Regions from separate parts of the Streptomyces sp. NPDC060028 genome, predicted to be linked through region 1. Evidence: riboswitches for the same ligand, from Rfam matches in the RefSeq annotation. Region 1 holds a riboswitch; each other region holds the start of a gene.

Region 1 (11,434 bases):
CCCACACCGCCGCTCCCACCGTCGGCTCCGTCCTGCTGGCGGGCGTGCTGCTCAAGATGGGCACGTACGGGTTCGTCCGCATCCTGCTCCCCGCCACCCCCGACGGCATGGCCACCTTCGCCCCCTACCTGGGCGCCTTCGCCGCCGTAGGCATCGTCTACGGGTCCCTCGCCTGCCTCGCGCTGGCGCGCAAGGGCGGCAAGGGCGACCTCAAGCGGCTCATCGCGTACTCCTCCGTCGGCCACATGGGCTTCGTGCTCCTCGGCATCGCGACCATGACCCCCACCGGCGTCAACGGCGCGCTCTTCGCCAACATCGCCCACGGCCTCATCACCGGCCTCCTCTTCTTCCTGGTCGGCGCCCTCAAGGACCGCTACGGCACCGCCGACCTCGACACCCTCGCCGGGGCCACCGGCGCAGCCCTCTACGGCCGCGCCCCGCGCTTCGGCGCGCTCCTGGCCTTCGCCGCCGTCGCCTCGCTCGGCCTGCCCGGCCTGGCCGGTTTCTGGGGCGAGATGCTGGCCCTGTTCGGCGCGTTCGACCCCGCCGAGGGCCTGTCCCGCCCGGCCTTCCTCACGTACATGGCCTTCGGCGCGTTCGGCACCCTGCTCACCGCCGCATATCTTCTGATCGTCGTACGGCGCGTGTGCATGGGAGACCCCAAGGCCGCGAGCGCCGCCCCCGCCGCCCTCGCGGACATCCAGCGCTACGAGTTCGCCGCCTGGACCCCGCTCGCCGCCCTCACCGTCCTCGCCGGCCTGTGGCCCGCGGTCCTCCTCGGCCTCACCGACCCGGCCGTCCAGAAGCTCCTCGCAGGAGGCAACTCATGACTGCCGTGACGGCCGTGACGGCCCTGGCGGTCCTCTCCGCCGAGACCCCGAGCCCCGGCCCGGCCCCGAGCCTGGTCCAGTCCGTCGACTGGCTCGCCGTGGCGCCCGTGGTCATCACCGCCGCCGTCGGCCTGGTCGTCCTGGTCGCCGACCTCTTCGTACCGCAGAAGCACAAGCCGCTCCTCGGCTGGCTCTCCGTCGCCGGCCTGGCCGCCGCGACCGCCACCCTGCTGCCCCTGCGCGCCGGTGACCGCGCCACCTTCTGCCTCACCGGGCCCGGCACCGCCGACCCGGCCGCGTGTAGCTACACCGCCGACCACTTCGCGCTCGTCGTCCAGTTCCTGGTGCTGGCCGGCGCCCTGATCACCGCCCTGCTGTCGGTCACCGCCGTCCGCGACGCGCGCATGCCGGTCGGCGAGTACTGGTTCCTGCTGCTCTCCTCCGCCGCGGGCGCGGCCCTGCTGCCCGCTTCCCGCGACCTCGCCACCCTGATCGTCGCCCTCGAAGTGGCCTCGCTGCCCGCCTTCGCCCTCGTCGGCATGCGCCGCGGCGACCGGCTCTCCTCCGAGGCCGCCCTCAAGTTCTTCCTCTCCTCGGTCACCGCCACCGCGGTCTCCCTGCTCGGCGTCAGCTTCGTCTACGCCGCCACCGGCTCCCTGCACCTCAGCCAGGTCGCCGACCGGCTGGAGAACGTCCCCGGGCAGCTCGACACCCTCGCCATGGCCGGCGTCGCGCTCACCCTCGTCGGCTTCGCCTTCAAGACCGCGGCCGTCCCCTTCCACTTCTGGGTCCCCGACACCTACGTGGGCGCCCCGCTGCCCATCGCCGGCTACCTCTCGGTGATCGGCAAGGCCGTCGGCTTCACCGGCCTCGTCCTCGTCACCGTGATCGCGTTCCCGGCGTACTCCGACGTCTGGGGCCCGGCCCTGGCCGTCCTCGCCGCGCTCACCATGACGCTCGGCAACGCCGCCGCCCTGCGCCAGTCCGCGGACCGCCCGAACAGCGCCGTGCGGCTGCTCGCCTGGTCCTCCGTCGGCCAGGCCGGCTACCTGCTGGTCCCGATCGCCGCCGCCGCGTACTCCGACCGCGACCAGATCGGCTCCACCGTCGCGTACGCCCTCATGTACGCCGCCGTGAACCTCGGAGCCTTCTCCGTGGCCGCCCTGGTGGCCCGTACGAAGCCGCTGCACCGGCTCAGCGACTACCGGGGCCTGTACGCCGAGCGCCCCTTCGCCGCGCTCGCGCTGGCCTTCTTCCTGCTCTGCCTGGCCGGTCTGCCGCCGGGCATCATCGGGCTCTTCGCGAAGATCACCGTCTTCCGGGCGGCGGTCGACGCGGGCCTGGGATGGCTGGCCGTGGTCATGGCCGTGAACGTCGTCATGGCCCTCTACTACTACCTGCGCTGGACGGCGCTGCTCTTCCGCACCCCGGAGGAACCGGCGCCGCAGGAGACGCCCGTCGCCCGTACCACGGTCCCGTGGCCGGTGACGACCGCCATCGTGCTCACCGCCACGGTCGCGGTGGTGCTCTCGGGCGCCCCCCAGCTCGTCCTGCGCTTCGCGTCGGGCAGCCTGTTCCCGCAGTAACCCGTACGGAGCAATCCGTACGGAGCGACGCCCCCCGCTGCCCCGCCGCCCCCGCCCCGGGGGCGGCGGGGCAGTCGTGCCCCGGGAACCCGGCGCCCCCACCTGGCGTTGACCAGTGAGGGAGGGTCCACTGGACCGAAGACCCTCAGTTTCATGACGGGGCTCCCCTGCCGCACCATTTGGAGGGCGTACCGTGCACCGCCGGCACAACGGGCTGAAGACCGCCGTACTCCTCGGCGGGCTGTCGGCACTCATCATCGTCATCGGAAGCTTCTTCGGGCGTGGCGGCCTGATCGTCGCCGTGCTCGTCGCCCTCGGGACGAATGCGTACGCGTACTGGAACAGCGACAAGCTGGCTCTACGCGCGATGCGCGCCCGCCCCGTCAGCGAGTTCGAGGCCCCCGAGCTGTACCGCATGGTGCGCGAGCTCTCCACCTCCGCGCGCCAGCCCATGCCCCGGCTCTACATCTCCCCGACCGAGGCGCCCAATGCGTTCGCCACCGGCCGCAATCCGCGCAACGCCGCGGTGTGCTGCACCGAGGGCATCCTGCGCATCCTCGACGAGCGCGAGCTGCGCGGAGTCATCGGCCACGAGTTGAGCCACGTCTACAACCGCGACATCCTGATCTCATCGGTGGCGGGGGCCCTTGCCTCCGTGATCATGTTTCTGGTGAACTTCGCCTGGCTGATCCCGATCGGCCGGTCGAACGACGACGAGCGCCCCGGCTTCCTCGGCATGCTGCTGGTCATGATCCTGGGGCCGCTGGCCGCGTCCGTGATCCAGCTCGCGATCAGCCGCTCGCGCGAGTACGAGGCGGACGCCTCCGGAGCCCAGCTCACCGGGGACCCGCTGGCCCTGGCCAGCGCCCTGCGCAAGCTGGACGCGGGCACCAAGCAGCTACCGCTGCCGCCCGAGCCCCGACTGGAGACAGCGAGCCACATGATGATCGCCAACCCGTTCAGGCCGGGTGAGGGCCTCTCGAAGATGTTCTCCACCCACCCTCCGATGGCCGAGCGCATCGCCCGGCTCGAACAGATGGCAGGCCGCAGGCAGTGAAAACAATCCTGAACATCATCTGGCTCGTCCTGAGCGGCATCTGGCTGTTCCTGGCCTACTGCCTGGCGGGCGTGCTGCTCTGCATCACCATCATCGGCATCCCCTTCGGGATCGCCGCCTTCCGCATCGCGGTGTACGCCCTGTGGCCCTTCGGCTACACCACGGTCGAGCGGCGCGACGCGGGCGCGCCGTCCTGCGTCGGCAACGTGCTGTGGCTGATCCTCGCGGGCTGGTGGCTGGCCCTGGGCCACATCATCACCGGCCTCGCACTGTGCGTGACGATCATCGGCATCCCGTTCGGCATCGCCAACTTCAAGATGGTCCCGCTGTCGCTGCTCCCGCTCGGCCGCGAGATCGTCCCGACGGACGCGCCGTTCGCTTCGCGCTGAGCGCCCGTACGGCCGACGGCCGCAGGCCCCTGCACACCGTCCCGTCGAGGCCGGTCCGCCCTTCCGGTGGGCCGGCCTTCGGCGTGTGCGTGCGGCCGCTTCCCGTCCGGGCGGCCGCTCCTACTTCTCCCGGCCGAGCCTGTCCGCGGCCTCGGCGGCCGCGGCCATGGCGCCCGCGTCGGCCTTCTCGGAGTCGCCGTCGGCGCGGGAGTACCGGACCGAGACCACCACGTTGCTCCGGCGGAAGACGACCTCGACGCCCCCGTTGCTCCCGGCCATGTAGTGATAGCGGAGGAAGGCCTCGTCCCCGAAGTCCGTCAGATCCGTCGTCATCGGACCCGCCTTCCCCCCGGGCTCCGCCCTCGTGCGCAGGAAGCTGGTGTGCGCCTCGTCCAGCCGCAGGCGCGTCACCTGCACCTGCACGGCCGGCGGGCCGCCGCCGGAGGCCTTCGCCGGGGCCCACGTGCAGTACGCCATGGCCCGCTTCTCCTCCGGCTCCGGTTCCACCGGGACCAGCCGCCTGACCGTCTGCGTCGACACGAGCGCGCACGGGTCGGGATCCGAGGCGAAGTCGCCCTGCCCCGACTGCTTCCAAAGCTGCCAGGCGACGACGGCGACGAGCGCGAGGGCCAGCACACCTATGGCGGTGCGGGCGCGACGGGGCAGTGAGTGCATCGCCGCAGCGTAGTGCCGGACGGGTGGAAAGCCCAGGTCAGGGCGATTGTCAGTGGGGTCGGTCACTATGTGTGCATGAAGGAGAACGAGCAGTTGCCGAAGCAGGTCGCACCCCATGACCGTCATCGCACGCCGGACCACGAAGCGCCCCTGCCGGCGCCGCTGACGCGCTGGGCCGGCTTCAGACCCCGGGCGTGAACCGCCCGCGCACGGCGTAGGCGAGCGCGCCCGCGGCCAGTACCGCCGCGCCCGGGACCACCGAGGTGGCGGGTAGCGCGCAGGCCAGCACCGCACAGCCGGACAGCCCGACCGCTGCCACGGCCCGGTCCTTGACACCTGAATCGAGAGTCCACGCGGAGGCATTGGCGATCGCGTAGTAGACCAGCACCCCGAAGGAAGAGAAACCGATCGCGCCCCGCAGATCGGTGGTGGCCGCGAGCACCGCCACCACCGCGCCCACCGCCGGCTCCGCGTGGTGCGGAACCTGGCGCCGCGGGTGTACGGCCGCCAGCGTGCGGGGGAGATGGCCGTCGCGGGCCATCGCCAGGACCGTGCGCGACACCCCGAGCACCAGGGCGAGCAGCGAGCCCAGCGCTGCCAGGGCCGCCCCGACCCGCACCACGGGGGCCATTGCGGGCCGGCCGGCCGCCCGTACCGCGTCGGCCAGCGGGGCCGACGACTGCGCCAGGCCGTCGGCGCCGAGCACCGAGAGCGCCGCCACCGCGACCGCGGCGTACACGAGCAGGGCGATCCCGAGGGCGAGGGGCACCGCCCGCGGGATCGTGCGCTGCGGATCGCGCACCTCCTCGCCCAGGGTGGTGATCCGGGCGTAGCCCGCGAAGGCGAAGAACAGCAGCCCGGCCGCCTGCAGCAGCCCGCTGCCGCCGATCCCGTCCGCGCCGCCCAGGCGCCCGGCGTCCGCCGCGCCGCAGGACAGGCACGCCACCACGACCCCGGCCAGTACGGCCAGTACCGCCGCCACGATCACCCGGGCGATCCGGGCGGTCCTCTGGACACCGCCGTAACTTGCGGCGGTCAGCGCCACCACCGCCGCGACGGCCACGGCACGCTGCTGCCCGGGCCATGCGTACGCCCCGACGGTGAGTGCCATGGCCGCGCAAGAGGCGGTCTTGCCGATGACGAAGCCCCAGCCGGCCAAGTAGCCCCAGAAGGGGCCCAACCGCTCCCGCCCGTACACGTAGGTGCCGCCGGAGGAGGGGTACCGGGCGGCGAGCCGCGCCGAGGAGAGCGCGTTGCAGCAGGCCACCACGGCCGCCACGGCCAGGGCCGTGAGGAGCACACCGCCCGCGCTGCCCGCCGCATGGGCCGCCGGGGCGAGCGCGGCGAAGATCCCGGCCCCGACCATCGCGCCGAGCCCGACGACGACCGCATCGAACACCCCCAGCGTGCGCCTCAGCTCGTTGTCCACGGGCGGAGGGTAACTGCACTAGTGCTGTGGCCGGGAAGGTTTGCCGGGTCGCGGTGTCCGGTGCGGTGCATCGCAAGGCGGAGGACCGCGTCTCGTACTGGACGTACTTGCGCGGTCCGACAACGCGGCGAGGTGCCGTGCCGGGCGGCGCGCCCCGGTGAACCTTTCCGGTCACAGCACTAGACGGTTCCGGGGAGTACGACCACTTCGGACGGGGTGAACGCGACCGCGACCCGCTCCCCCACGGCCGGCGCACCGGCCAGCTCGCACTCGGCCTCCAGCGCCGGGCCCGCCTCCGGGCGCAGCAGCAGTGCGACGTGCGTGCCGCGGAAGGTGCGCGAGACCACCTCGCAGCCCAGGCCGGCCGCGGCGAGCACCACGCCCGTCGGCCGGATCAGGATCAGCCGCTCCCCCTGCGGCGACCCGGCCGGCACCGGGACCTTGCCCCAGGCCGTCGCGGCGGCCCCGCCCGACACCGTCGCCGGGACCACGTTCTCGAAGCCCAGGAACCGCGCCACGAACTCGGACGCCGGCCGCTGCCACACCTCCAGCGGGGTCCCCGCCTGGGCGATCCGCCCGTCCCGCATCACCACCACCCGGTCGGCCAGCGCGAACGCCTCCCCCTGGTCGTGCGTGACGGCCAGCACGGTGGTCCCCAGCCGGGAGAACAGCCCTTGGAGCTCCACGACCAGCCGCTCGCGCAGCCCCCGGTCCAGCTGTCCCAGCGGCTCGTCGAGCATCAGCAGCCGCGGTGAGGGGGCCAGCGCCCGCGCCAGCGCCACCCGCTGCTGCTCGCCCCCGGACAGCGAGGCCACCGCCCGGCCCTGGGCTCCGGGGAGCCCGACCAACTCCAGCAGCTCCGCGACCTGGGACTCGTACGCGCCCTTCGAGGAACCGCGCATCCGCAGGCCGAACGCGACGTTCCCGGCCACGTCCCGGTGCGGGAAGAGCTGGCCGTCCTGGAACATCAGGCCGACCCCGCGCCGGTGCACGGGCACGCCCGCCTGGTCCGCGCCGCCCAGCAGGACCCGGCCTTCGGCGACCGGCTGGAGCCCGGCGACGACCCGCAGCAGCGTCGACTTTCCGCTGCCGCTCGGCCCCAGCACGCAGACCGTCTCGTGCTCGTCGACCTCCAGGTCCACGGAGTCGACGACCGCGCGCTCGCCGAAGCGGACCGACACCCCTTCCAGTCGAAGCAGCGTCATCAGAACTCTCCCGAGGTCTTGTCGGGTCGCAGTCGCTCCAGCACCAGCAGGGACACCGCGCACACCAGCATCAGAATCGTGCTCAGGGCCATCGCCTGCCCGTAGTTCATCTCCCCCGCCCGCCCCAGCAGCCGCGCGACGGCCACCGGCAGCGTCGGGTGGTCCGGCCGGGCGATGAAGACGGTCGCCCCGAACTCGCCCAGCGACACCGCGAAGGCGAACCCGGCGGCGATCAGCAGCGCCCGCCGCACCAGCGGCAGGTCCACCTCCCGCCACGCCCGCAGCGGGGACGCGCCGAGCACGGCAGCCGCCTCCCGCAGCCGCCCGTCCACCGCGCGCAGCACCGGCAGCATGGTCCGTACGACGAACGGGACGCCCACCAGGGCCTGCGCCAGCGGCACCAGGATCCACGAGGTCCGCAGGTCCAGCGGCGGCTCGTCCAGGGTGATCAGGAACCCGAAGCCCACGGTCACCGCCGAGACCCCGAGCGGGAGCATCAGCAGCGCGTCGAAACCGCGCACGAACCGGCCGCCCCGCCGGGTCAGCGCCGCGGCCGCGAGTCCGCCGATCACCAGGGCGATGGCGGTGGCGGCCAGCGCGTATTGCAGGGAGTTCCAGATCGCCTCCATCGGCGGCACCAGGAAGGTTCCGCCGCCCGCGCCCACGTCCTGGAGCGCCCGGTAGAAGCCGAACCCGTACCCGCCGGGCGCGTCGAAGGATCGTTCCACCAGTACGCCCAGCGGCAGCACGATCAGCAGCGCCACCGTGAGCAGCACCGCGCCGAGCAGGCCGCGCTGCGCGAGCCCGCGGGGCCGGTGCGCGGTGCGCCCCGGGTCCACGAGCCGCAGGGCGGTCTCCCGCTTGCGCACGGTCCGGGCGTGCACGGCGAGGACGGCCCCGATGGCCGCGAACTGCACCATCGTCAGGACCGCGGCCGTCGGCAGGTCCAGGAGCTGCGCCGTCTGCCGGTAGACCTCCACCTCCAGGGTGGAGTACGAGGGGCCGCCCAGGATCTGCACGACGCCGAAGGAGGTGAAGGTGAACAGGAAGACCATCAGCGAGGCGGCCGCCACCGCCGGGGCCAGCGCGGGCAGCGTCACCCGTCGCCAGGCCGCGAACCGCCCGGCGCCCAGGACCCTGGCGGCCTCCTCCTGGCGCGGGTCGAGCTGCGCCCAGAGCCCGCCGACCGTCCGTACGACCACGGCGTAGTTGAAGAAGACGTGCGCGAGCAGGATCGCCCAGACCGTGGTGTCGAGCCGGATCCCCCACAGCTCGTCCAGCAGTCCGCCCCGCCCCACGAGGGCCAGGAAGGCGGTGCCGACCACCACGGTCGGCAGCACGAACGGCACGGTCACCACGGCCCGCAGCAGCTGCTTGCCGGGGAACTCGAAGCGCGCGAAGACGTACGCGCCGGGGAGTGCGATCAGGAGCGTGAGCGCGGTCGACGCGAGCGCCTGCCAGGTGGTGAACCAGAGCACGTCGGCGATGTCCGGCCGGGCCAGCACCTCGCCGACCCGGCCGAACTGCCAGCCCGTGTCCGTCTTCAGCCCGCGGCCGACGATCGCGGCCACGGGGTAGGCGAAGAACAGTCCGAAGAAGACGAGCGGCACGGCCATCAGGCTCAGCCTGACGGCCGTGGACCGCGCGCTCTCCTTCGGAGCACTGCTCACCGGTACTACTTCACGACGAGCGCGGACCATGTCTTGACCCACTGCTCACGGTTCTTCGCGATGGTGTCCGGGGCGACCGTCTGCGGCTGCTCGATCACGACACCGTGCTTGGTGAACAGCTCGGGCAGCTTGGCGTCCTTGACGACCGGGTTCACGAACATCTGGAGGGGCATGTCCTCCTGGAACTTCTTGCCGATCAGGAAGTCCAGCAGGGCCTTGCCGCCCTCCTCGTTCTTCGCGCCCTTGAGCAGGCCGGCGAACTCGACCTGGCGGAAGCAGGTGCCGGTGGCCACGCCCGTGGGGGCCTCGGCCGGCTGCGGCTCGCCGTAGAGCACCTCGACCGGCGGGCTGGAGGCGTACGAGACGACCAGCGGGCGGTCGCCCTTGGCCTTCTTGCCGCCCGCGGAACCGGAGAAGCGCTCGTTGTAGGCCTGCTCCCAGCCGTCGACGACCTCCACGCCATTGGCCTTGAGCTTGCTCCAGTAGTCCTTCCAGCCTTCGTCGCCGTACTTGCCGACGGAGGCGAGGAGGAAGCCGAGGCCGGGCGAGGAGGTCGCGGCGTTCTCGGTGACCAGCAGGTTCTTGTACTCCGGCTTGATCAGGTCGTCCAGCGTCTGCGGCGGGGCGATCTTCTTGTCGGCGAAGTACGCCTTGTCGTAGTTGACGCAGATGTCGCCGGAGTCGACCGGGGTGACCCGGTGCTCCTTGTCGAGCACGTACTCCGGCTTGACCTCGCCCAGGCCCTTGGCCTCGTACGGCGTGAAGATGCCGTTGTCGAGGGCGCGCGAGAGGAGGGTGTTGTCGACCCCGAAGAAGACGTCGCCGCGCGGGGAGCCCTTGGTGAGGATCTCCTGGTTCAGCGCGGCGCCCGCGTCCCCGGACTTCAGCACCTTGACGGTGTAGCCGCTCTGCTGCTCGAACTCCTTGAGGAGCGACTCGGTCACGTTGAAGGAGTCGTGGGAGACGAGGGTGACGGTCTTGGACTTCGGGGCCTCGCCGGCGCCGCCGGCGGACTTGTCCCCGGCATCGCCGCAGGCGCTGAGCGTGGTGACGCCCAGCGCGGTCGCGAGCAGGGCGCCCGCGATCTTCTTGGTGGTGCTCACTGGTGATTCCTCCTGGATGACCAGGAGAAGACGCGGCCCTGCCCGGCGCTCTGGGAGCGGCCGCCGGGCAGGGCGCAACAGCTTGAGTGATGACCGAACTTCCTACCCCGAATGACCGGGGCGAGGTTCAGAGGGTCTGCGGATGACGGTTACCGCACTCTCAGCGCTGTGGCGCTCCCCTGTCGGAATATGAAATTGGTTCGGCCACAGGGTACCTCGTGGCCGAATACGAGCATTCTTGACCGGAATCCCGGAATCTATCGCTCGGAGGCGGCGAGCTGTCCGCACGCGCCGTCGATCTCCTGGCCACGGGTGTCCCGTACGGTCACCGGCACGCCGTGGCGGGCGATGGCCTCCACGAAGGCCTTCTCGTCCTCGGGGCGCGAGGCGGTCCACTTCGAGCCCGGGGTCGGGTTCAGCGGGATGAGGTTGACGTGTACGCGCTTGCCCTTGAGGAGCTTGCCGAGCAGGTCGCCCCGCCAGGCCTGGTCGTTGATGTCGCGGATCAGGGCGTACTCGATGGAGATCCGGCGGCCGGACTTCTCCGCGTACTCCCAGGCCGCGCCGAGCACCTCGCGGACGTTCCAGCGGGTGTTCACGGGGACCAGCGTGTCGCGCAGCTCGTCGTCCGGCGCGTGCAGCGAGACGGCGAGGCGGCACTTGAAGCCCTCGTCGGCGAACCGCAGCATGGCCGGGACCAGACCGACGGTGGAGACGGTGATCCCGCGCTGGGACAGGCCCAGGCCGTCGGGCTCGGGGTCGGTGAGGCGGCGGATGGCGCCGACGACGCGGTTGTAGTTGGCGAGCGGCTCGCCCATGCCCATGAAGACGATGTTCGACAGCCGGGCCGGTCCGCCGGGGACCTCGCCGTCGCGCAGGGCGCGCATGCCGTCGACGATCTGGTGCACGATCTCGGCCGTGGAGAGGTTGCGGTCGAGGCCGGCCTGGCCGGTGGCGCAGAACGGGCAGTTCATGCCGCAGCCGGCCTGCGAGGAGATGCACATGGTGACCCGGTCGGGGTAGCGCATCAGCACGGACTCGACGAGCGTGCCGTCGTGCAGCTTCCACAGGGTCTTGCGGGTGGTGTCCTCGTCGCACGAGATGTGCCGCAGGACGGACATCAGGTCCGGCAGCAGCTCCTGCTGGAGCTTCTCGCGGGAGCCCGCCGGGATGTCGGTCCACTGCGCCGGGTCGTGCGCGTACCGGGAGAAGTAGTGCTGAGAGAGCTGCTTGGCCCGGAACGGCTTCTCACCGATCGCGGCGACCGCCTCGCGGCGCTCCTCGGGAGTGAGGTCGGCGAGGTGCCGGGGCGGCTTCTTGGCTCCGCGCGGTGCGACGAAGGTGAGCTCTCCCGGAACGGGGCGGGCCATGGCAGGTACTCCTTGTAAGACGAAAGGCGCGCCGCAGAAGCAGCGCGCCTTTCAAGAGTAACCGCCCGGCCTGTACGGGCGCCTTCCCGCAGGTCAGCCGGTGCCGACGAACGCCGCCAG
Region 2 (5,427 bases), on a different contig from region 1:
ATCACCGAGAACCTGAAGGTGATGGTGGTCTTCTCCCCGCCGGAGGCATGAGCGACGGCGCCCGGGTGAGGGTCGGGCCCCCGATCCCCCTAGGGGGCGGATCAGGGGACTCCGGGGGCTCGCGGCCCTCCGCCGGCGTCCGTGGCCTCCTAGCATCGAAAGCAGGAAGTCACAGACGAGGAAGAGGTTGAGGACATGGACGGCATCCGAGAGACGTTCGCAGGCATGCCTTGGTGGGTTAAGTGGGTCGCCGTTCCGCTGCTGGTGCTCTTCGTCTTCGGCGGTGTGATCACCAGCGTGCTGGCCGCGCTGATCGGAATCGTCTTCAAGGTGCTGCTCTTCGCCGCCCTGGTCGGCGGTCTGGTCTTCCTCGTGAAGAAGTTCAGCGGCAGGAGCTCGAAGTCCTCTTCCGGCGAGTGGTAGAACGGCGCAAGCCGGCCGGTGATCGGATTAACCCAGGTGAGGGAACGTGACACGCCAAACCGCTCACACTGCGGGAATCGGCGGATAGAGTGGCAATCTGTGCCGCCACCTGGGTACCGAAAGCCGGTAACGCCGCCCTGACCTGCGGTGATGTACAGCAATTCACCGAGCATGACCCCCAGGAGCCACGGCACGCGCGGGGGCGGCCCCCGCAGGGCGGGCCCCCACGGCCTGCCGCCACGCCTGGGGGTGAGCTTTGTCTCCCGTTCACAATGCCGGTGTGCCGACTCTGATCGGTTCGGTGCAAAGGGCGCTGAGGCTGCTCGAAGCGGCGGGTTCCCACAGCGAGGGAGCTCCTGCGAAGCAACTGGCGCGCGAGGCCGGGCTCCCGCTTCCCACCGCGTACCACCTGTTGCGCACCCTGACCCACGAGGGTTACCTGCGCCGGGAGAGCGGTGTGTTCGTCCTGGGCGACGCTGCGGGGCGGCTGGCCGGTGGCGGGCTCCAGCAGAAACGTCGCGGCATGATCCTCGACTCCCTCGCGCACTTCCGCGACGCGGTCGGGGCGCCCGTCTACTTCGCGGTCTACCGCGAGGGTGAGATCGAGGTCGTGGGCGTATCGGACACCCCGGCACACCCGGCCTGCGAAGAGTCGGCTGATTTCCGTGCGACCGGTCACGCGCACGCCGTCGGGCAGTGCCTGCTGGGTCAGCTCGACGAGAAGACGCGCAAGGACCACTTCGACCGGCACCCCGTCGAGGCGGTCACCCCGTACACAGTGGCCGATATGCGGACCCTGGAGGAGCGCATCGGAGCGATGGGCCGGATGCAGCCGGTTACGGAGCGTCAGGAGTATGCGTTGGGCACGGTGTGTGCGGCAATTCCGATCACCGCCGGCGATATCGCCGCAACCATGGCGATTTCCCTTCCCCTGCACCAAGAAGACCGATTGCTCTATGCGGTCGATCGGCTACGGAGTGAAGTAGGCGCGCTGTTGAGCACCCTCTCGTTCTCTATCAGTATCTGAAAACTCACTCCTTGTGATCTGCTGGCGCTTCCACCACTCTTGTCAAGAGGGCCCTGGGGGATCATTCCTGGCCACTTCCACAACAGCGGGGTACGCATGCGCGAGTCGGTACAGGCAGAGGTCATGATGAGCTTCCTCGTTTCCGAGGAGCTCTCGTTCCGGATCCCGGTGGAGCTCCGGTACGACGCTCGTGACCCCTACGCAATCCGCCTGACCTTCCACTTGCCCGGAGATGCGCCCGTGACATGGGCGTTCGGACGGGAACTACTGCTGGACGGCATCAACAAGCCGTGCGGTGACGGCGATGTGCACATCGCCCCCACCGATCCGGATGAGCTGTCGGACGTCCACATTCGGCTCCAGGTCGGGGCCGACCGGGCACTGTTCCGTGCCAGCGCGGCGCCGCTCGTCGCGTTCCTCGACCGTACCGATCGACTGGTTCCGCTCGGTCAGGAACGAAACCTGGGCGACTTCGAGGAGAACCTGGACGAGGAGCTCGGCAAGATCCTGGCCGCGTCCCGGCAGAACGAGCAGAACGCGGGCTGACCGCCGGACGCACCCCACACCGGCTCAGCGTGCCGACGCGCTGAACGCACCGACTTGCCGCTCCCGCATGACAGGCGGTGCGTACGGCCTGACCAGCCGTGCCGCCGGTCCACGCAGCGGGAACCACCTCATTCAGCGCTTGCGACGCCGGCCCCGGCCGCCGCGGGCCGGCCCCGAAGTCGCCGCGCCACCCGGGGATCCCGGTCGGTCGGCAGAAACCACCAGTGCGGCCAGCGCCGTTGTCACCGGTACCGAGGCCACCAGTCCGATCGAGCCCACGAGCGTTCGTACGATCTCCTCGGCAACCAACTCGCTGTTGGCCACGGAACCCATGCTGCTGTTCGCGATCGAGAAGAGCAGCAGCAGCGGCAGCGCGGCACCCGCGTAGGCCAGAACCAGGGTGTTGACCACCGAGGCGATGTGGTCCCGCCCGATCCGGATGGCCGCCCGGTACAAACCACGGGGGCCCATCGCCGGGTCGGCCTGGTGGAGTTCCCAGACCGCCGAGGTCTGGGTGACCGTCACGTCATCGAGCACGCCCAGCGATCCGATGATCACTCCCGCGAGCAGCAAACCGCTCATGTCGATGCTCGGGTAGAGCCCGTGGATCAGCCCGGTGTTGTCGTCGGTGTTGCCGCTGAGGAACGCCCAGTCGATGAACAGCGAACCCAGCAGGCCGATCAGCAACAGCGAGACGAGCGTGCCCAGGACGGCGACCGACGTACGCGCCGTGAGCCCGTGGCACATGTAGAGCGCGATCAGCATGATGGCGCTGGCCCCGACGACCGCGACGACCAGCGGGTTCGAGCCCTGCAGGATCGCCGGGAGGATGAAGAGGGTCAGCACGGCGAAGCTGACGACGAGCGCGATGAGTGCGAACAGCCCGCGCATCCGGCCGACCAGGACGACGGCCACGGCGAAGATGCCGGCCAACAGCGCCATCGGGAGCTTGCGGTTCACGTCGATCACGGAGTACTGGAGGTCCCGGGGGGCGTCCGGCGCGTACGCGACCACCACTTCCTGACCGTCCTTCAACTGCCGTGGCGCGCCCGGCTGGACGATCTCCACGAAAGTGCGGCCCTCGTCCGGTCCGGTGGCGACCTCGACGGTGGCCTTCTTGCACTCGCCGGTCTGCGCGGCCTGCGCCTCGCGCCCCTCGGGCGTGGAGGTGTCGCCGGTGGGCGGTACCTGCGAGGCGTTGACCGATTTGCAGTCGACCTGCGCCAGCGAGACGACCTTGCCCTGCTGGGTCTGGCGGTCGAAGCCCACGCCGGAGCGCTCGTGGGCGGGGGCGCCGCCCGGCCAGAGCACCACCATGCCGATGAAGACGGCGGCGGTGAAGGGGATCAGCACGGCCGCGATGACCTTGCGCAGGTGCTTCGAGACCGGGGCCGCCGGGCCGTGGCCGTGGGAATGTCCGTGCGCGTGCCCGGGGCCCGCATGCGCATGGTCGGCGTGACCTGGATGAGCCGTGGGGTCAGTGGGCTCGGTGGGGGTCTGAGGCAAGGACGTCACCAGCAGATCATCGCAACAGATGAGGGGGCCCACTGTTCAGCACGCCACACATGACGCTAGCGTGGGGGCACCTTTGCACAACGCGGGAGCTCGGAGCACCGGGCTGAGAGGGCGCTGATCACCGTACGCGCGGGAAATGCGTACGGGAAGAGGCTGCGTCGACCGCCGAACCTGTTACCGGGTAATGCCGGCGTAGGGAGATCAGGTCTCATGACCATTCAGGACGCACGCACGCCTGCCGTCAGCCAGGACGCCGACGGCCAGACCGAGCGCCAGCCCGGCTGGCACAAGGGATACCTGGCGGGCTCCCGCCCGGACATCCGGGTGCCGGTCCGCCAGGTCCACCTCACCAACGGCAAGGACGTCACGCTCTACGACACGTCCGGGCCGTACACCGATCCGCAGATCGAGACCGACGTCCGCCGGGGCCTGGCGCCCCTGCGCGAGAACTGGATCATCGGCCGCGGCGACACCGAGGAGTACGCGGGCCGCCCCGTGCGCCCCGAGGACGACGGCATCAAGCACACCTCGCCCCGCGGTGGCCTCAAGAACCTCGACGCGGTCTTCCCGGGCCGCCCGCGCCAGCCCCGCCGGGGCCGTGGCGGCGCCGCCGTCACGCAGCTCGCGTACGCCCGCCGGGGCGAGATCACCCCGGAGATGGAGTACGTCGCCATCCGCGAGAACGTCTCCCCCGAGGTCGTCCGCGAGGAGATCGCCGCAGGCCGCGCGGTGCTTCCCGCGAACGTGAACCACCCGGAGATCGAGCCGATGATCATCGGCAAGCGCTTCCTGGTGAAGGTCAACGCCAACATCGGCAACTCCGCGGTCACCTCCTCGATCGAGGAGGAGGTCGACAAGATGACGTGGGCGACCAAGTGGGGCGCCGACACGGTCATGGACCTCTCGACCGGCCGCAACATCCACACCACCCGCGAGTGGGTGCTGCGCAACTCGCCCGTGCCGATCGGCACCGTGCCGCTCTACCAGGCGCTGGAGAAGGTCGACGGCCGGGCCGAGGACCTGACCTGGGAGATCTACAAGGACACGGTCATCGAGCAGGCCGAGCAGGGCGTCGACTACATGACGGTCCACGCCGGCGTGCTGCTCCCGTACGTGCCGCTGACGGCCCGCCGCAAGACCGGGATCGTCTCGCGCGGCGGCTCGATCATGGCCGCGTGGTGCCTGGCGCACCACAAGGAGAACTTCCTCTACACGAACTTCGAGGAGCTCTGCGAGATCCTCGCGGCGTACGACGTCACGTACTCGCTCGGTGACGGCCTGCGCCCCGGCTCCATCGCGGACGCCAACGACGCCGCGCAGTTCGCCGAGCTGAAGACGCTGGGCGAGCTCAACACGATCGCCAAGCGCCACAACGTGCAGACGATGATCGAGGGCCCGGGCCACGTCCCGATGCACAAGATCAAGGAGAACATCGACCTCCAGCAGGAGATCTGCGAGGAGGCGCCGTTCTACACGCTCGGCCCGCTGACCACGGACGTCGCGCCCGCCTACGACCACATCACCTCGGGCATCGGCGCCGCGATGATCGCCTGGTGGGGCACCGCGATGCTCTGCTACGTCACGCCCAAGGAGCACCTGGGCCTGCCGAACCGCGACGACGTGAAGACCGGCGTCATCACGTACAAGATCGCCGCGCACGCCGCAGACCTGGCCAAGGGCCACCCGGGCGCCCAGGAGTGGGACGACGCGCTGTCGGACGCGCGGTTCGAGTTCCGCTGGGAGGACCAGTTCAACCTGGCCCTCGACCCGGACACGGCCCGCGCGTTCCACGACGAGACGCTCCCGGCCGAGCCGGCCAAGACCGCGCACTTCTGCTCCATGTGCGGGCCGAAGTTCTGCTCGATGAAGATTTCCCAGGACATCCGTCGTGAGCACGGCGGAGACCTGAAGGCCGA
Region 3 (11,434 bases), on a different contig from region 1:
ACGAGAGCGGCTCGGGGCAGCTTCCCCCGCCCGAACCGCTTCAGCTCAAGCGCGGCCAGCTTCGGCGAGCGCATCGTCCGCCCCCTTCGTGTCTTCGTCAGTGGTGGTGGTGTCGTCGGCTTCGTTCTTCTCGTCCGCGTCCGCGTCCGCGTCCGCTTCCGCTTCCGCGGGAGCCGTCCGCAGGACCGTCACGTCCTCGGGGGCCTCGCTGCACACCGCGAGGACGGTGGTCCCGGCGGCGGCGATGGAGCGGAGCAGGGCCCAGGCTTCGGCGCGCTCGGCGTCCGACAGCTTGAGGTCGAGGTCGTCCACGGCCAGCAGCCGGGGCGACCCCAGCAGGGCGATGGCCACCGACAGCCGTACGGATTCCAGGCGCTCCAGGTCCCGTACGGAGGTGCGCGGGCCCTTGGGCAGGGTGGCCAGGTCCAGTCCGGCGGCGGCCAGCGCGGCGTCGATCCGGGCCTCGCCGGCGGCGCGGCGCTCGGTGCGCCGGCCCAGCAGGGCGCGGAACGGGCCGTCGTAGCGGCGCTGGAGCAGCGCGCCCTCGCGCAGCTGCTCGGCGACGGTGAGGGCCTGGTCGAGGTCGTTGACCCCGGGGACCGGCCCGAGTGCGCTGATGCGGCGGGCGGCGGCCATCTTCTTCGGCAGCGGGTGGCGGCCGATCTCGGCGCGGCCCTCGGTGGGCTTCATCCGCCCGGTGAGGGCGAGGAGGAGGCAGGTCCGACCGCTGCCGGAAGGGCCTTCGACCGCGATGAGCGATCCGGGCGCCGCGTCGATCCCGATGCCCCGGAAGACCCAGCCGCGCGGGCCCTTGAGTCCGAAGTCCGCGGCTTTGACGGACGCGCCGTGCGGGCTGTCCACGCCATCCCCCTCTTTTTTGAACTGACCGGTCAGTTCAAAAACTACCACCTTCGGAGACATCCGGCGCGCGCAGGGGGGTAGTTGTCGCGAATGCGCAGGTCAGCGCGATTGTCAGTGGGGGCCGTCACGATGAATGCACGGACCGGCACAGCGCCGGGCCCCGCACCGCCACCGCACCACGCAGGAGCGCCTCGCGCGCATCGACAGGAGGTTCGTCATGGCCACACCGTCCCCGTCCCCTGTCCACCCCGTCCCGCGGAAGTCGGCGGCCCCTCCGGCCGCCCTCGACCTGCTCGCCAAGGCCCGCAGCGGCCTGGCCGAAGCCGCCCGGCTGACCCGGCCCAACGAGCAGTACGCCACCGCCCATCTCGCCGCCCTGCGCACCGCCGCGGCCGTACTCGCCGCGCGCGGGCGCCCCGAGCCGGTGAGCCCGCGGCGGCGGCCCCGGATCCGCAGCGCGTGGGAGGTGCTCCCGGAGATAGCGCCCGAACTGGCCGAGTGGAGCGCGCTCTTCGCTTCCGGCGCGGCCCGCCGGGCCCGGGCCGAGGCGGGCATGGCGGATGCGGCGACCGCGCGGGACGCGGACGATCTGGTGCGCGCCGTCTCGATGTTCCTGCGCCTGGTGGAGCGGATGCTGGAACTCCACCCGCCAGCCGCTCAAGGTCTGCCGCAGACCCTGCCGCAGGTCCCGCCACAGCCGCGCCCGGAGCACCCGGAGCACCCGGACGCGGGATGAGCTGCCCGGCGGCCCGAGGCAATAGGGTGGGGCGGAGACCGCTTTCCCGTACCGCGCCGAGGAGCCAACAGTCGTGTCGGACACTTCCCGCCCCCGTGCCTCCCTTCGCACCGCCGTGGTGTGGGAGGTCCTCAAGGAGGCGCTCGACCGCCGGGTGAAGGCGACCGGGCGGGATGTGCTGGACGTGCTCGACACCGGCGGCGGCACCGGCAACTTCGCCGTGCCGGTGGCCCGCCTGGGCCACCGGGTCACCGTGGTCGACCCCAGCCCGAACGCGCTGTTCGGGCTGGAGCGCCGGGTCTCCGAGGCCGGCGTGGCCGACCTGGTGCGCGGCGTACAGGGCGATGCCCAGGGCCTGCTCGATGTCGTCGAGCGCGAGTCGTACGACGTGGTGCTGTGCCACGGCGTGCTGGAGTACGTGGACGAACCGGCCGAGGGCGTGGCCAACGCGGTGGCGGCCCTGCGCCCCGGCGGCATCCTCAGCCTGCTGGCCGCCGGGCTCGGCGGGGCCGTGCTGGCGCGCGCGCTGGCCGGGCACTTCGTCGAGGCCCGTACGGCGCTCACCGACCCGGCGGGCCGCTGGGGCTCCGGCGACCCGGCGGGCCGCCGCTTCACCGCCGAACAGCTCGGCGAGCTGGTCGGCGGAGCGGGCCTGGAGGTCGGCGCGGTGCACGGCGTACGGATCTTCGCCGACCTGGTCCCCGGGGTCCTGGTGGACACCGAGCCGGGCGCGGTCGAGGCCCTGCTCCGCCTGGAAGAGGCCGCCGCCGAGCTGCCCGCCTTCCACGCGGTCGCCACGCAGCTGCACGTCCTGGGCGAGAAGCCCGCCTGATCTGCGGAGCTTCCCGGCACGGGGTCGGCCACACACCCTCCGAACCGCCGCCCGGCCCCGTATGATCGGGGGCAGTGACCGGCATGCCGGACGGATCATTGGGGAATAACGCCCCAGTGGCCGCTCGCACGGCGGTACGGTTTCGCGCAGCGATTGATGAAAGTGGCGTAGAGGGCGGGTATCACGGGGGCGATTCCCCGCCTATCCTGAAGGGGACCCCTGGTCGCTACCCCCCGCGACCGACGGATGAGGAGGACTCCCGTGCCGCTCTCGGAGCACGAGCAGCGCATGCTCGAGCAGATGGAGCGAGCGCTGTACGCCGAAGATCCCAAGTTCGCGACAGCGCTTGAGGGAAGCGGACTGCGTACGTACACCCGGCGACGGGTCTACCAGGCAGTCGCGGGCATTGTGGTGGGTATCGCGCTCCTCATGACCGGTGTGATCGTGCCGAACGTGCTCTGGATCAGCGTGGTGGGTTTCCTCGTCATGCTGGGCTGCACCGTTCTCGTGGTCACCGGTTGGCGCAAGGCACCCAAGCCCGGTGAGCAGCCCGCCTCCGGCAGTGCAGGCGGTTCGGCCCACGGCCAGAACCGGCAGCGTCGGTCGATGATGACCCGCATCGAGGAGCGGTGGCAGCGCCGCCGCGACGAACAGGGGCAGTAGACCCCGCTCGGAACACGGAACACAGGTGAGGGGATGGCCGCCGTATGGCGGTCATCCCCTCACCTTTCCGTCATGATGAGCCGGTGAGTGTGCTCCCCCTGGTCTTCACCAGCGGCTGGGCCAGCGGGATCAACGCCTACGCCGTGGTCCTGCTGCTCGGCATCTTCGGCGCGACCGGTGTGACCGACGAGGTCCCGGCATCGCTGCAACGCACCGACGTGCTGATCGTCGCGGGCGTGCTGTTCCTCTGCGAGGCGGTGGCCGACAAGATCCCGTACGTGGACTCGCTCTGGGACGGCGTCCACACCGTGATCCGCCCGGTGGCCGGCGCGGTGGTCGGCGCACTGCTGGCCGGGCAGAGCGGCTCGCTCTCCGACATCGCCGCCGGAGCCGTCGGCGGCTCCACCGCCCTGGCCAGCCATTTCGTCAAGGCCGGCACCCGGATGGCGATCAACACCTCGCCCGAGCCCTTCACCAACATCGCGATGAGCACCGCCGAGGACCTCGGGGTGGCCGGGATCGTCACCTTCGCGATGTTCAACCCGCAGGCCGCCGCGATCATCGCTGCCGTGCTGCTGGCCATCGGTCTGGCGCTGCTGATCTACCTGTGGAGCAGGATCCGCCGCTTCCTGCGCCGGCGTGCCCAGCGCCGCGAGGAGAAACGGCTGTCCGCCGAGGCGCGGGCGGCCGCCGCGGCACCGCCCCGCTGAGCTGCCCGTCAGCGCTCGATAGGCTCAGCCGCATGGCACGAATTGCGGTGATCGGCGCCGGCATGGGCGCGATGGCGACGGCGGCCCGGCTGGCCGTGGCGGGGCACCGGGTGACGGTGTACGAGCGCGGAACGACGTACGGGGGCGCGGTCGGCCGCTTCGAGCGCGACGGCTTCGCCTTCGACACCGGCCCCGGACTGCTGCACCTGCCCGCCGTCTACCGCGACCTGTTCGTCAAGACCGGCAAGCGGCCCCTGGAGGACTGCGCCGAGCTGGTCCAGGTGGATCCGGCCGTCCGGCACGTCCTCGCCGACGGCCGCGAGGTCACCCTCCCCAACGCCTCGCGCGGCGCGGCCGCCGCCGTCCTCGACCAGGCTTTCGGGCCCGGCGCCGGGGAGCGCTGGAGCGCGGTGCTGGGCCGCGCCAGGGACGCCTGGGACGCCACCCGCCGCCCCCTGCTGGAGGAGCCGCTGCGCCCCGACTGGCAGGTGCTGGGCCGCGACCCGTACCCCGCGGTGCGGGGGAGCGGTCTGCTGCGCAGGCGGCCGCCCACGCTGGCCGAGGTGGCCGGGCGCGAGCTGGGCGGGGACGGTCTCGGGGAGCTGCTGACCGGCCGCGTCCGCGCGTACGGGGTCGATCCGGCGACCGCGCCGGCCGCGGCGGCCGTGCTCCCGTACATGGAGCAGACCTTCGGCAGCTGGTACGTGCGCGGCGGGCTGCGGGCGCTGGCCACCGCCGTGTACGAGCGGTGCCTGGAACGGAAGGTCGCCTTCGTCTTCGGCGCGGAGGGGGACGTACGGGAAGTTCTCGCGCGCGGCGGCCGGGCGGCCGGACTGCGGCTGGCCGACGGCACCGAGGCGGAGGCCGACTTCGTCGTGTGCGGCGTGGACCCCCGGCAGCTGGGGGTGGAGTCGGCGCCCGGCGGCGTCCCGGCCCGCGGGGCCGGCACGGCAAGCCGCGTCACCCTGTTCCTCGCCCTGCGCGGCGCCCGCCCCGCGGACGCCGTGCACCGGACGCTGGTGCACTCCCCCGGGCCGCTGGTCACCGTGCTGCGCCCCGACGACCCGGCGACCCGGCCCGACGCGGACCACGAGGCGGTCACCGTGAGCGCCGTCTGCGCCCCCGTGCCGGCGGCCGGCGCCCCCGGGGCCGGGGAGCTGCTGGTCCTCGCCGAGCGGGCCGTACCGGGCCTGCGGGAGCGGCTGCTGTGGCACGAGGTGCGCACCCCCGCCGACGTCGAGGCGGCCACGGGCGCCCTCGGCGGGTCGGTCCCCCCGCCGGCTCTCGCGGGGGCCGGCGGCCGTGGCCTCTACCCCGCCAACTCCACGGCCCTGCCCGGCCTGTACCTCGCGGGCGGCTGGGCGCACCCCGGTGGCGGGCTGGCGCACGCCGGGATGACGGGGGCCCTGGTGTCCGGGCTCATCGTGGAGGGCGCGGAGTTCCGCGGTTCTCAGTAGCGGTACTGCTCGTACTCGCCGGTGTACGGGTACCCCTGCTGCGGCTGCCGGCCCGGCTCCTGCTCGGGGTAGGGCCGGCCGTACTCGTCGGTGGACCGCTGCTGCGGGACCCAGACCCCGCCGGGCGGGGTGTCCATGGAGTACTGCTGTTGCTGCGCGGCCGCGTACGGGTCGGGGGTGTACTCGGCGTAGGGGGCGTAGTCGTACGGCTGCTGCGGGGCGACGCCGCCGCCGGTGCCGATGTACGGGTCCGAGTAGGCGGCGTAGACCTGCTGTTCGCCGCCCGCCTGGTAGCCGGCGCTGTAGTCGTACCCGCCCTGGCCCTGGGGGTCGTGGTACGCGGCGTACTGGTGGGAGTCCTGCTCGGCCGTGGTGAACGGCGAGGCGAAGGCCGCCGTGTCGGCGGCCGGGGCGAAGCTCTGGATCCCGTACGACCCGGTGTCCTCGGGCAGCGGCTGCGGGCTGTAGAACTCCCGGCCCCCGGCGGACGGGGCGTCGTCCGAGGGGTTCGATGCGTCGGGGGCGCCGGTGGCCTGCTGCTCGGCCGCGGATCCGTCCTGGGGCGCGTCCTCGGACCCGTACTCGAGCGCGGTGACCCGCAGCGCGGGCTGCGGACGCGGACCGCCCGCGGCCCGGCGCCGCCGGGTCGGCGGCGCCGCGACGGGCACACCGCCGCGGCGCAGCGCCCAGCCGGCCTCGAAGCCCTTGCGGAAGGAGAGCGTCACCAGGATCTGGCCCATGGCGAACGCGGCCGCGCCGGCCGCGATGACGAGCACGGACGGCAGCACCACGCCCGCGACGACGCCGAGGAAGCCGGCGAAGGCGAGCAGGCGCCAGCGCAGCCGGGCCTTGTACTGCATCAGGACCTCGGCAAGCAGCCACAACGCGACGAAACCGAACGCGATGTAGAGGACCGTCATTCCCATGCATGGCCCCTCTCGGTACGGCGGACCGCCCAGGAAACGGGGGCCGGCCGATCAGGCCCGCTGGTGCAGACCCAGATTCTCGTAGATCTCGAGAGTCGCCGTGGAATTGTTCAGCGTGATGAAGTGCAGCCCCGGGACACCCTCGGACAGCAGCCGCGCGCAGAACTCCGTGGCGAACTCGATGCCAATGGAGCGTACAGCGGCCGGATCGTCCTTGACGGCGAGCATGCGTTCTTTCACGTCTGCGGGGAAGACTGCGTTGCTGAGTTGTGGCAGCCGGTCGAGCTGCTTGATGGCCACAACAGGCATGACCTCGGGGATGATCGGGGTTTCGCAGCCCGCCTTTTCGGCGCTGTCGCGCAGCCGCAGATAATTCTGCGGATCGAAGAACATCTGGGTGATCGCATAGTCGGCGCCCGCACGGCACTTGTCCACGAAGTGCCGGATGTCCGTGTCCCAGTCGTCGGAGCGCGGGTGCATCTCGGGGAAGGCCGCGACGCCGACGCAGAAGTCACCCGACTCCTTGACCAGGCGCACCAGGTCGGCGGCGTAGTGGACACCCTCGGGGTGCGCCACCCACTCGCCCATCGGGTCGCCCGGCGGGTCTCCGCGCACGACGAGCATGTTCCGGATGCCTGCGTCGGCGAACTGGCCGATCACATTGCGCAGCTCGGCGACCGAGTGGTCCACGGCGGTGAGGTGCGCGACCGGGGTCAGGGTGGTGTCGGAGGCGATCTGCTCGGTCGCCCGGACGGTGCCGCCGCGGGTGGAGCCGCCGGCTCCGTACGTGACGGAGACGAAGCTCGGGGACACCGCCTCGACCCGGCGCAGCGCGTTCCAGAGGTTGCGCTCGCCCTTCTCCGTCTTGGGGGCCCAGAACTCGAAGGAGTAGGAGCGCCCGGACGCGAGGAGGTCGCGGACCGTGTGTGCGCGATCCGACCAGGTGGAGGAGGTGCCAAGGGCCATACGGGCAGGTTAGACGCGGCCTGGCGGACACCGAAGCCCGGTCCATCCCTTGGACACGTTTTTGGACACTCAGCCACTGACGCGGGCGCGGACCCGCTTGGCGAGGTCGGCCGCGGCCGCGCCCGGGTCGGAGGCCTCGGTGAGGGCGCGGACGACGACGACACGGGTGGCGCCGGCGTCGAGGACCTCGTCCAGATTCGTACCGTCGATCCCGCCGATGGCGAACCAGGGCCGGTCCTGCGCCAGCGAGGCGGTGTACCGGACGAGGTCGAGGCCGGGGGCGTGCCGTCCGGGCTTGGTGGGGGTCGGCCAGCAGGGGCCGGTGCAGAAGTAGTCCACGCCCGGCTCGGCGACGGCGGCATCGACCTCGGACTGCGCGTGGCAGGACCGGCCGATCAGCACGGCCGGGCCGAGGACGGCGCGGGCGGCGGGGACGGGGATGTCGCCCTGACCGAGGTGCAGTACGTCGGAGTCGATGGCGTGCGCGACGTCGGCGCGGTCGTTGACCGCGAGCAGCCTGCCGTGCCGGCGGGCCGCGTCCGCGAAGACCTGGAGGTGCTCCAGCTCCTCGCCGGCCTCCATGCCCTTGTCGCGGAGCTGGACGATGTCCACGCCGCCGGCGAGGACCGCGTCGAGGAACTCGGGGAGGTCGCCCTGCCGCTTGCGGGCGTCCGTGCACAGATAGAGCCGCGCGTCGGACAGCTGGGCGTTCGCGGACATGGGTACCCCCGGGTGGTAAGCGGTACGCGGTGTACGGGCGGACGGCGCAGCCGCCCGGCCCGTACACCGCGGTTGGATCGTGTCTCAGCTCGGAGCGCTCGGAGCGCTCAGAGGGCGAGCGCCTGAGCGCGGCGCTTCACCTCCGTGCCGCGATTCTCGCTCAGCGCCTGGGCGGGGGTGCCGGGCAGGGTCGGGTCCGCGGTGAACATCCACTCCAGGATCTCCGCGTCGGAGAAGCCGTCGTCGCGGAGCACGGTCAGCAGGCCGACCAGGCCCTTGACGACCTTGTCGCCGTCGATGAAGGGAGCGGGTACCTGCAGGGAGCGGTTCTCGCCGCGGCGCACGGCGAGCAGCTGACCTTCCTTGACCATCTGGCGGACCCGGGTCACTTCGATGTCGAGCATCTCCGCGATGTCGGGGAGGTAGAGCCAGGCGGGGACAAGGGCGTCGATCTTTGCGTCAATCTCGGTCACGGGCACAAGCCTGCCATCTCGGACTCGCCCCCGGTACCCGAGCCGCCCCGTCCGGGTTCCCCCGGCTCTCTCCCGGCCCTGTCCCGGCCCTCTCACGGCCCTCTCCCGGCCCACTCACGGCCCCTCGCGGCTCCTTCCGGGTGACTACGCGGTCGCCGACTTGAGGGGGACGGCGGGGTCGGCGACCTTGGCCGGGTCGACCGGGGTCGCCGATTCGATCAGCTTGCGGCCCTGGGCCAGGTCGCGCGGGCGGCCCACCGCCAGCACCGCCACCAGCGCGCCCTCCCGTACCCAGCACACCGACCACGCCGGCTCCGCCGGATCGCCGCGCCACAGCATCGCGTCGGCCCCGGCGTGGTGGCCGGCGTACTGCACGAACCGCCCGAACTGCTCCGACCAGAAATACGGCACCGGGTCGTAGACCCGTACGGGCTCCCCGGCCAGGATGTTCGCCGCGACGACCCGGGGGCCCTGCAGCGCGTTGTCCCAGTGATGCACGAGCAGCCGGGCCCCGTACCGCCCCGACGGGAAGGACGCGCAGTCGCCGACCGCGTACACCCCGGGCAGGGAGGTCCGCAGGTGGGCGTCCGCCGTCACCGAGCCGTCCGCGCCCCGCTCGATGCCCGACCCCGCCAGCCACGCCGTCGCCGGCCGGGCGCCGATGCCCACGACCACCGCGCCGGCCGCCAGCTCCCGGCCGTCCGCGAGCAGCACCCGGCCGGACTCCACGGAGGCCACCTTCGCGCCGGTGACCAGTTCGGCCCCGGCCTGCGCGTACCAGTGCGCCATCGGGGCCGCGACCTCGGCCGGCAGCGCTCCCGCGAGGACCCGGTCGGCCGCCTCCACCACGGTCACGGCGCAGCCCGCCTCGCGCGCGGCCGTGGCGAACTCGGCGCCGATCCAGCCCGCCCCGACGACGACGATCGCCGGCGCCGAGGCCAGTACGGGCTTCAGCCGGGCCGCGTCGTCCAGGGTGCGCAGCAGGTGCACCCCGGGGACGCCCTCCGTGCCGGGCAGGGTCACCGGTTCGGCGCCGGTCGCCAGCACGAGCACCCCGTACGGGACCGGGCCCCTCTCGGTGTCGAGCAGGCGCTCGGCGGCCCGCAGCCCGGTGACCGTCGTCCCCAGCCGCAGCTCGATGCCGAGCGCCTCGAAGTCGATGTCGAACGCCGAGTCCTCGGCCTTGCCGAGCAGCACCGCCTTGGAGAGCGGGGGCCGGTCGTAGGGCTGGTGGGGCTCGGCGCCCAGCAGGGTGACGGGGCCGGTGAAGCCCTGTTCGCGCAGGGCAACCGCCGTCTGCACCCCCGCCATTCCGGCGCCCACTATGACGACGCCGCTGTCAGTCTCTTCCGTCTGGTCGCTCACGCCGCCCACATTAGGGGGTGTCTCGCCGATCGGGCCGGGTCAGGGAGGCAGCCTTACCCGGCCGTCGGCGGCGGGGTTAGTCTGGCCACCGTACCTATCGCGGGAGTCCGGGCGCACCGGGCTGAGAGGGAGGCTGGCCGGCCTCCGACCGTACGAACCTGATCCGGGTCATGCCGGCGAAGGGAGGGGCTGGACGCCCATGCACTCATCTCGAAGAAGCCCGGAACCGGGATACGACGTCCTCGTCATCGGGGGCGGGATCATCGGCCTCGTCACGGCCTGGCGGGCGGCCGGTACGGGTCTGCGCACCGCGCTCGCCGATCCGGCGCCCGGCGGCGGCGCCGCCCAGGTCGCGGCGGGCATGCTCGCCGCCGTCACCGAGCTCCACTACGGCGAGGAGACCCTGCTCGGGCTGAACCTCGCCTCGGCCGCCCGCTATCCGCAGTTCGCCGCCGAACTCGCCGACGCGAGCGGCGGGCTGGACATCGGCTACCGGGCCTGCGGGACCCTCGCCGTGGCGCTCGACGCGGACGACCGCCTCCACCTGCGCGAGCTGCACGCACTGCAGCGCCGCTGCGGGCTGGAGTCGCAGTGGCTGACCGGGCGCGAGTGCCGCCGCCTGGAGCCGATGCTGGCCCCCGGTGTCCGCGGCGGACTGCGCGTGGACGGGGACCACCAGGTGGACCCGCGCCGGCTGGCGGCGGCGCTGCTGGCCGCCTGCGAGCGGGCCGGCGTGAGCATCCACCGGGCGGCCGCGGAGCGACTGCTCACCGCCGCCGACCGGGCCCGCGGGGCGCGGCTCGACGACGGTACGGAGCTGCTCGCCGACCAGGTGGTGCTGGCCGCGGGGTCGCTCAGCGGCCGGCTCGCGGGCGTACCGCCGCAGGTGGTGGCTCCCGTACGGCCGGTCAAGGGCCAGGTGCTGCGCCTGACCGTGCCGGCCGCCCATGCGCCGTTCCTGTCGCGGACCGTACGCGCCGTCGTGCGGGGCAGCCACGTCTACCTGGTCCCGCGCGAGAACGGCGAGCTGGTCATCGGCGCCACCAGCGAGGAACTCGGCTGGGACACCACCGTCACCGCCGGCGGGGTCTACGAGCTCCTGCGCGACGCCCACGAGCTGGTGCCCGGCATCACCGAACTCCCGCTCACCGAGACCCGGGCGGGGCTGCGGCCGGGCTCGCCCGACAACGCGCCGCTGCTCGGTCCGACCGAACTGCCGGGCCTGCACCTGGCCACCGGGCACTACCGCAACGGGGTGCTGCTGACCCCGCTCACCGGGGACGTCATGGCGGAGCTGCTGACCACCGGCGAACTGCCGGAGATCGCGCGCCCCTTCACCCCGCGCCGTTTCGCCCTCACGCCCCAGGAGTCGTACGCATGACCATCTCCGTCTCCGTCTCGGTCAACGGCGAGGCGCGCCAGGTCGCCGCCGGGACCACGCTCGACACGGTGGTCGCCGCCCTGACCACCGCCCCGTCCGGGGTCGCGGCCGCGCTCAACGAGACCGTGGTGCCGCGCGGGCAGTGGCCCGCCACACCGGTGGGCGACGGCGACCGGGTCGAGATCCTCACCGCGGTCCAGGGGGGTTGAGCGGCATGGCTGACGACGCTTTCCTGCTGGGCGGCCGCACCTTCTCCTCCCGCCTGATCATGGGTACGGGCGGGGCCCCGAGCCTGGACGTCCTGGAACGGGCACTGATCGCCTCCGGTACGGAGCTGACCACGG

Evidence for each region. A riboswitch is a leader RNA that binds a small molecule or an ion and turns the genes downstream of it on or off. The one in region 1 is predicted to bind thiamine pyrophosphate.
Region 2: it holds a riboswitch for thiamine pyrophosphate, as region 1 does, so the genes downstream of both, thiC (phosphomethylpyrimidine synthase ThiC) here and ACFWBF_RS00630 (thiamine ABC transporter substrate binding subunit) in region 1, are expected to answer to the same signal.
Region 3: it holds a riboswitch for thiamine pyrophosphate, as region 1 does, so the genes downstream of both, thiO (glycine oxidase ThiO) here and ACFWBF_RS00630 (thiamine ABC transporter substrate binding subunit) in region 1, are expected to answer to the same signal.

The regions. Positions count from the first base shown of each region.
Region 1 is NZ_JBHWVJ010000001.1:118,245-129,678, forward strand. It holds gene ACFWBF_RS00585 (NuoM family protein) at 1-830, shown strand, start outside; gene ACFWBF_RS00590 (NADH-quinone oxidoreductase subunit N) at 827-2,416, shown strand; gene htpX (zinc metalloprotease HtpX) at 2,610-3,473, shown strand; gene ACFWBF_RS00600 (YccF domain-containing protein) at 3,470-3,862, shown strand; gene ACFWBF_RS00605 (hypothetical protein) at 3,983-4,537, opposite strand; gene ACFWBF_RS00610 (hypothetical protein) at 4,613-4,735, shown strand; gene ACFWBF_RS00615 (APC family permease) at 4,719-5,966, opposite strand; gene ACFWBF_RS00620 (ABC transporter ATP-binding protein) at 6,146-7,171, opposite strand; gene ACFWBF_RS00625 (ABC transporter permease) at 7,171-8,787, opposite strand; gene ACFWBF_RS00630 (thiamine ABC transporter substrate binding subunit) at 8,847-9,944, opposite strand; TPP riboswitch at 10,026-10,135, opposite strand; gene rlmN (23S rRNA (adenine(2503)-C(2))-methyltransferase RlmN) at 10,202-11,314, opposite strand; gene ACFWBF_RS00640 (phosphatidate cytidylyltransferase) at 11,408-11,434, opposite strand, start outside.
Region 2 is NZ_JBHWVJ010000122.1:12,878-18,304, forward strand. It holds gene ACFWBF_RS34780 (cupin domain-containing protein) at 1-51, shown strand, start outside; gene ACFWBF_RS34785 (DUF5326 family protein) at 196-423, shown strand; gene ACFWBF_RS34790 (IclR family transcriptional regulator) at 704-1,450, shown strand; gene ACFWBF_RS34795 (SsgA family sporulation/cell division regulator) at 1,547-1,996, shown strand; gene ACFWBF_RS34800 (YibE/F family protein) at 2,129-3,544, opposite strand; TPP riboswitch at 3,584-3,727, shown strand; gene thiC (phosphomethylpyrimidine synthase ThiC) at 3,722-5,427, shown strand, end outside.
Region 3 is NZ_JBHWVJ010000097.1:5,831-17,264, reverse strand. It holds gene ACFWBF_RS32275 (YhgE/Pip family protein) at 1-74, opposite strand, end outside; gene ACFWBF_RS32270 (ATP-binding cassette domain-containing protein) at 46-861, opposite strand; gene ACFWBF_RS32265 (SAV_6107 family HEPN domain-containing protein) at 1,079-1,597, shown strand; gene ACFWBF_RS32260 (methyltransferase) at 1,671-2,429, shown strand; gene ACFWBF_RS32255 (DUF3040 domain-containing protein) at 2,691-3,092, shown strand; gene ACFWBF_RS32250 (DUF4126 domain-containing protein) at 3,176-3,802, shown strand; gene ACFWBF_RS32245 (phytoene desaturase family protein) at 3,835-5,259, shown strand; gene ACFWBF_RS32240 (hypothetical protein) at 5,253-6,185, opposite strand; gene metF (methylenetetrahydrofolate reductase [NAD(P)H]) at 6,237-7,151, opposite strand; gene thiE (thiamine phosphate synthase) at 7,221-7,871, opposite strand; gene ACFWBF_RS32225 (Rv2175c family DNA-binding protein) at 7,979-8,344, opposite strand; gene ACFWBF_RS32220 (NAD(P)/FAD-dependent oxidoreductase) at 8,489-9,709, opposite strand; TPP riboswitch at 9,799-9,911, shown strand; gene thiO (glycine oxidase ThiO) at 9,909-11,090, shown strand; gene thiS (sulfur carrier protein ThiS) at 11,087-11,299, shown strand; gene ACFWBF_RS32205 (thiazole synthase) at 11,305-11,434, shown strand, end outside.